DNA from 2 places in the Rothia sp. LK2492 genome. Region 1 is predicted to be linked to the other one. Evidence: riboswitches for the same ligand, from Rfam matches in the RefSeq annotation. Region 1 holds a riboswitch; the other holds the start of a gene.

Region 1 (3,360 bases):
TGGTCGTCACGAACTATGGACAATCACCGGCACAGAATATTACTTTAAAACCACTTGAACCTTTAGAGCCGGGGGAAAATGAATACATCTTGCCACTTCTCAATAAATTGTTTGAAAGAAGTTTCTATATGGCTCCTCACGCTAGCTTTAGGCTTATGTGGCGTAGCGTTGCAAGCGGTGGAAAATGCGGAGCCCCTGAGGTGTGCCAGGTCGAAGTGGTCTACCAAAGCACAAAAGCTAACTAGCTTCGCAAGCAGAAAACCTATAAAGAAATTGTCATCGTTGATACTGGATTTATTGTTGCAGCACCGGAACCTGTCGACGGCGCTAACACGGCTGGGTCCGGCACACCGGAACAAAAAGCGCTCAAGAATATCAACCTAGCCCTTAGAACTCTCAACCAACACATTGCTAATCGTTACTAGGACTCAGAGTGAATAGAAGGCAGGGGTTGCTCATCCTGCCTCGCTGTTTACTCGTCCACCGATGTCCGGCATCTAGGCACTCGTATAGACTATGCGTATCGTTCTGCCCGTACCAGTTGAATTTCTTATCTCCCCACCACTGCAATAATTGTTCAACGTTCTCGCCATTATGCTCGGGCTCAAAAGCGTAATCCAAAGACAGAATTCTCCCCTAGGGGTCTTCAGCTGTAGCAGCCATCACGAACCCATACCCAGTTGAAGCGAATAGACCGCTACCAGCGTTCCGTTCATCCGACCAGTAATGTTTTTGTGTTTCACAACGATCACATTCCAATTGAGATACATCAACGCTGCAATCTTCCCACTCGATAGGTCCAAACTTTCCCAGTAGCTCAGGTGGGTAAGTCGGCTCTTCACCGCTGAAAGACTTCACATCAACCTCTCTAACAACATGTCGCTCCCAGCAGACCGGGAAAGAGCTCCCAACAGCGGTGCCATTGAGCCAGTAATTCATATTGAGGTTCATGCCAACCTGCCACCGGAGCTCTGGAGTCTCCGAGGTGGATTTATCTGTCGTCCAGTTATGAGCATCCACTTCAACATGTGGAGCGACTCCATGGTCTACGAGAAATTCAGAGAAAAGCTGCTCTGTTCTAGCCCGAATCTGCTCAACCAGAGGCATTAAATCTGCGGAAGGCTGCACTACAATAGACGTTGACATCAGCTTTGCTCCTTCGCAAAATTCAGCACATCTACGGTTGGGGTAATTCTATTCCAGCCACGCAATCTGAAGGCTGATTCTTTGATAACTAATGAGGCAGGACCCTTACCCCGAGACAGCGACTAGTACCCTCTGCCACGGAGCAAAACCCCTGCCTCATTGTTTTATGCACCTAAACCATAGAGTTCCGCCTTATTTATGGTCTTTAGACGTTTCTGGGAAGGCCAGTCCTCCCCAAAACCTAGGTATAACGGAGTATGTGCTGTATAGCTGGGGCAGCGTCGTCGTCCGAATCTTTGACCTAGCGCTGGTGCCGCGCAGGTCGATGGTGCGCAGCATTGGGGCTGCCGGGCTCTGGGTGCTATCGATGGTGCTCACACCTCCATTTTATAGGGGGCGTCAAATACAAGCATCTATGACAGGCATGACTCAGCGAGTTCAGTTGGTTAACACTTTTATCCTCTGAGCAATGTAACTAGGGGCACATTTCCCCTGCTACCATGGTGAATACCACTCGGGGTGCGCCGTCTCTGGCGCTGAGATCAAACCCGTTGAACCTGCTCTAGTTAGTATTAGCGAAGGGAATGTGCGATGACTTCATCCAGCATGCCAATTGAGACCATTAACCGTACTCTCCGGGATCGCAACCCTCTGGTGCACTGTCTGACCAATTCTGTAGTTCAGGAAATTTCAGCCAATGTTCTTCTGGCAGTGGGTGCCTCCCCCGCGATGGTGAGCCACCCCGAGGAATCCGGCCAATTCGCAGCAGTGGCAGATGCCCTGCTCATTAACGTGGGTAATCCAGACCCCTACTATGTGGAATCCATGCGTAGCGCCGTAAAAGTAGCGACTGACCACGGTACACCCTGGGTTCTTGACCCGGTAGCTGTTGGCGGATTGACGGTTCGCACTGAACTAGCTGTCGAGTTACTTGCCTCCAAACCCACCGTTATTCGCGGGAACCCCTCAGAAATTCTCAACCTTCACGCTGCTTTTACCCAGCAAGAACGCTCCGGAGGCCGAGGAGTTGACTCCACCGATTCTGCTGAAGCGGCCCTGGACGCGGCAATAGCCCTAGCTCGCGAAACCGGCGGGGTGGTTGCCCTCTCAGGGGCCACCGATATCATTGTCTCCGACCATCGAGTTACACGTATTAGCGGCGGCAGTGCCTTCATGCCTTTAGTAATCGGCACAGGCTGCTCTCTGGGTGCCGTCGTCGCTGCGTACTTGGCAGCCTGGGATGATGCCCACGAAGCCGCAGCCGCCGCTCACGCCACCTTCGCTACGGCTGCCGAATACGCCCACCCCCTTGCAAAAGGTCCGGGAACGTTCCGTGAGGCATGGCTCGACGGGCTTCATCTTGCTGAACGATGCACCGCCAGCTGTAAAACCGAGGTGCTCTAATGATAGGTAACTACGGCCTATACCTGGTGACGGATTCTGGTATGGCTGGCGGGTGGCAGAAGGTAGCAGGAGTGGTTGCCGAAGCCATTGACGGTGGCGTGAATACCGTCCAGGTACGCGACAAAGAGCTCGACGATACAACCTTCTCAGCTCTCGTTGAGTCAGTTCTTTCCGTCACCGAACCCGCAAAAGTTCCCCTCATCGTCAATGATCGGGTGGAGGTAGCTGCCCACTTTAGCCTTGATGTGCACATCGGTCAGGGCGATATGCCCCTGGAGGCCGCCCGTGAATTACTCGGGGCTGGACCCCGAATCGGACTGTCGGTGGGAACCCACGCCGAGCTCCGGGCAGCGCTGAGTGGTAGCGTCCGCCCCGACCTTGTCGGGATGGGGCCGGTCTACGCCACCAGCACAAAGAAGGATGCGGGCGCAGCGCTTGGCGTGAATACCTTGCAGGCGCTAGCGGCCGATGCCGCTGAATCAGATATTTGTTCGGTCGCCATTGGCGGGCTCAATACCAGCAACATCGCTGAGGTCAGCAGGACGGGTGTTGCAGGTTGCTGCGTGGTGTCTGCGATTATGGCAGCTACTGATCCGGCCGAGGCTGCCCGTTCTTTGAAGGAGTTGATGGCATGATGGCTCGTGTCCTTTCTATTGCCGGTACCGACCCCACGGGGGGGCGCAGGTTTACAGGCTGATGTGAAGTCCATTGCTGCAGCCGGTGGCTACGGGATGGGAGTGGTAACCTCTCTGGTGGTGCAGAACACCCGTGGGGTCCAGCAGGTGCATACCCCTGACCCGGATTTTTTGG
Region 2 (3,360 bases), on a different contig from region 1:
GGAAGCTGGCGGCCCTTCCGGTTGTGGAGTAAAGGCCGTAGAGCTCGCCCTCGTTGCCCTCATTAACCAGCCTGCCCAGGTAGGAACGTGCGGCGGATTGTGCCGGACCAACGAAGGCACAGAGGGTAAGCCCGCAGATCCAGAACATGGTGCTACTGGGGAAGAAGAGCAGAGACAGAGCGGCCGCGATGAGGGCAACCAGGGAGAAAACGATGACTCGTTTGGGGCCAAAGCGGTCGTCCATACGCCCGCCGAGCAGTGCACCCACACCGGCAACGATATTGCCAAAGATGGCGAAGACAATAACCTGATTGGTGCTGAAACCAAAGGAGTTCGCGGCCAGGATACCACCAAAAGTAAAGATGCCGTTAAGACCGTCACGGAAGACCGCTGAGGAAAGCAGGAAGTAGAGGGTGGTAGGGGCTTCGCGGTAGAGACGACGGATGGTGGCGAAGAGGTCCCGATAGGAGTCAAGGATGCTCTTCTGAGGCTCTACACTGCGGGGGGCGGGAGAGATTTTGCGTACTGCCAGCATGAGAGGCAAAGAGAAGGCAATAGCCCAGATAGCCGAGAAAACCGCGACGGCGCGCAGATTGTAGGCACCGTCCTCGGGAATGCCCAGAATACCCGGGGAAACGAAACCGACCAGGACGATTGCTAGGGCAAGAATGCCGCCAAAGTAGCCTGCTGCCCAGCCTGTGCCGCTAACCTTGCCGATGGTCTGCTGGGTTGAAATAGCGGGTAGCAGCGCGTTGTAGTTGACCACCGCAAATTCATTGACCAAGTTGCCTAGGGACAGCAGAACAACACCCAAGATGAGATAGTCAGGGGAGGGCGCTACGAAGAAGCAGAAGGCCATAATGACCGCCAGTAGCACGCTATTGACTCCCAGCCACAGACCTCGTTTTCCCGAGGCATCCGCCCGCTGGCCCGAGATGGGGGCAAGCAGGGCGATGAGTACACCGGCAATGGTGAGACCTACCGAGAGAACCGCGGCGGGGTGCCCTTCTTCTCCAAAGCTAGAGCTGGTTAGATAGACCGCGAACACGAAGGTCGTCATGATGGCGTTAAAGCTAGCGTTTCCAACGTCCCAGAGCGTCCAAGCGGCAATTGTTTTTTTGGATGCCGGCGCTGGGGTGGAGTGGTTATCAGCGGCTGAAACAGGTGAGGTCATAGACACATGCTAGTTGGTTTGGGCGCAGACGATGGATATATTAGCGCTACCCTTTCGTGAAAAAATGGAAAACAGATACAAAAAACGGCAGGCCCTAAAGCCTGCCGTTCCTGGTAGCTATTTTTTAGATCTCAGCCTGATCGGTGGTCTTGTCACCGGACTTAGCTTCAAGCTGGTACTGGGCGCGGGTCACCGCAACCTTAATAATGGTGCCTACCAGACCGGTAATTAGCGACCAGAGGATGATGTCGCGCCAGCGCTCGTCCTCATCGGGGTTATTTTCGGGAGGCTGGTTGCCGGTGATTTTGGTCCAGGTTGCGCTGAGCACCTTGTTTGCCAGGGCAACGCCACCGAGTGAAGCAGCAGTGCCAGCAATCTTGATGAGAGGATTCATAGTTCAGACCTTTCAGTCAGTGAAATAGGGGGCGAAACGCCGTTCCGAACCAACACTATCAGTAGCCTGTGCTCTTTGCCGACTATTGGGCGAGAATCAGTAGAAGCGTGATGATGGGTTCGCCTCCCTTCAGGGGGTTCGGAGTTGGCATGAGTTGCCGCGAGCGCTCAGCGCGAATTATCAGAGGGTCAGCTGGCGGGACGAAAGCCCCCGGCTGCGCTTGACAATAAGTAACCCAGAGCGAGGCACCGATGCAGGGGAGCTTTCGTTGGCTCGCCCTAGTGGTTATACTGGTGGAGTTCTACACTTGAACTGCCCGCGTAGTTGCGGGTATCGACAGGGGAGCGCCACCATCGGCGCTGAGAGTGCGCTAGGCGCAGACCCTCGAACCTGATCCGGTTAGTACCTGCGATAGGGAGTCGAGTTCTCGGAAACAGGTGCCACCCGGTGCCTGGGTCCCCCCTTCCTACATGTATAGGAAGGTTATTTTTATGGCTGAAAAGCGTTCTACCGCGTGGCGGGTTAATGAGATTGTGATTGCTTCGGTGATTGCTGTGGCTTGCTCGTTAGTTTTTGCTCTCTGGAACCTGGGGGTTTACCCCGTGACCCAGACGCTGTTAGCGGCAACTGCGCCGCAGTTACTACCGCTGATTGGTGGTGGCTGGCTGATTGCGGGCACTTTGGGGGCTTACCTGATTCGTAAGCCCGGTGCGGCACTGTACTGTGAGCTGCTGGCTGCCCTGATTTCTGTTTTTATTGGGCCGGGCTCTTTTGGTCTACCTATTCTCATTTCTGGTTTGATTCAGGGCGCGGCTGCTGAGCTGGTCTTTGCTATCTTTCTTTACCGTGCCTGGAACCTGCCGGTCATGCTGTTGGCCGGCGCCGCGTCCGGCTTTGCCATGGGGGTGAACGAGGTCATTATTTACTATGCGGGCCAGTTCAGCGCGGTTAACCAGGTGATCTATGTAGCTAGCGGCGCCCTATCTGGTCTGGTAATTGCGGGTCTATTGATGTGGCTTTTGGGGAGGGCGTTGGAGGCTACCGGGGTGTTGGACTCCCTGGCTTCAGGCCGGTCGCGCCGAGGTTCTTCTGCCCGATAATGTCTAGTCTCCGAACAAGGTCCCGGCCGAGTGCTGCCATCGTGGCAGAGAACTTCGGCTGGCACTACGCGGGCCGGGACCAGCCTGCTTTCAATAATCTGACTTTTGAGATCCCGGCGGGGCAGAAAGTCCTGCTGCTCGGGCATTCCGGTGCCGGTAAAACAACCCTCTTGCACGCTATGGGCGGGGTAGCTCAGGACGCTGACGGGCAATCTGCCAGTGGTTCGCTGACGGTGGGTGGCGCACATGCCCTAACTGAGCAGGTGCCGGCTGGGCTCATGCAGCAGGACCCGGAAAGCTCCATTGTGTTAGCCCGGGTGGGTGATGACGTTGCTTTCGGGCCGGAAAACCTGGGCGTTGTGCGGGAAGAAATTTGGCAGCGGGTAGACGCCGCTCTAGCGGCAGTGGGTCTTGACCACCTGCCGCTGGATCACCCTACAGACCAGCTTTCGGGTGGCCAGAAACAGCGTCTGGGGTTAGCGGGTATTCTTGCCATGCAACCCGGAGCCCTCTTGCTGGATGAACCCACCGCCAATCTCGACCCTGCCGGGGTGCTTGAAGTGAGGGACGCCGTCATCGCGGCACAGGCTACTACTGGTTCCACCCTGGTGGTTATTGAGCACCGGGTGGGTATCTGGGCCGAATACATGGACCGGGTCATTATCTTGGGCGCTCAAGGGATTACCCATGAT

What was found. A riboswitch is a leader RNA that binds a small molecule or an ion and turns the genes downstream of it on or off. The one in region 1 is predicted to bind thiamine pyrophosphate.
Region 2: linked by a shared signal. The riboswitch ahead of VVR27_RS02345 (ECF transporter S component) and the one ahead of thiM (hydroxyethylthiazole kinase) in region 1 are both predicted to bind thiamine pyrophosphate.

Annotation. Positions count from the first base shown of each region.
Region 1 is NZ_JAYWLX010000007.1:2,748-6,107, forward strand. Features, by position in the region: gene VVR27_RS08525 (hypothetical protein) at 637-1,146, opposite strand; gene VVR27_RS08530 (hypothetical protein) at 1,339-1,524, opposite strand; TPP riboswitch at 1,652-1,748, shown strand; gene thiM (hydroxyethylthiazole kinase) at 1,738-2,550, shown strand; gene thiE (thiamine phosphate synthase) at 2,550-3,185, shown strand; gene VVR27_RS08545 (bifunctional hydroxymethylpyrimidine kinase/phosphomethylpyrimidine kinase) at 3,192-3,360, shown strand, end outside.
Region 2 is NZ_JAYWLX010000002.1:31,902-35,261, forward strand. Features, by position in the region: gene VVR27_RS02335 (MFS transporter) at 1-1,174, opposite strand, end outside; gene VVR27_RS02340 (DUF4235 domain-containing protein) at 1,299-1,568, opposite strand; TPP riboswitch at 1,897-2,003, shown strand; gene VVR27_RS02345 (ECF transporter S component) at 2,060-2,668, shown strand; gene VVR27_RS02350 (ABC transporter ATP-binding protein) at 2,668-3,360, shown strand, end outside.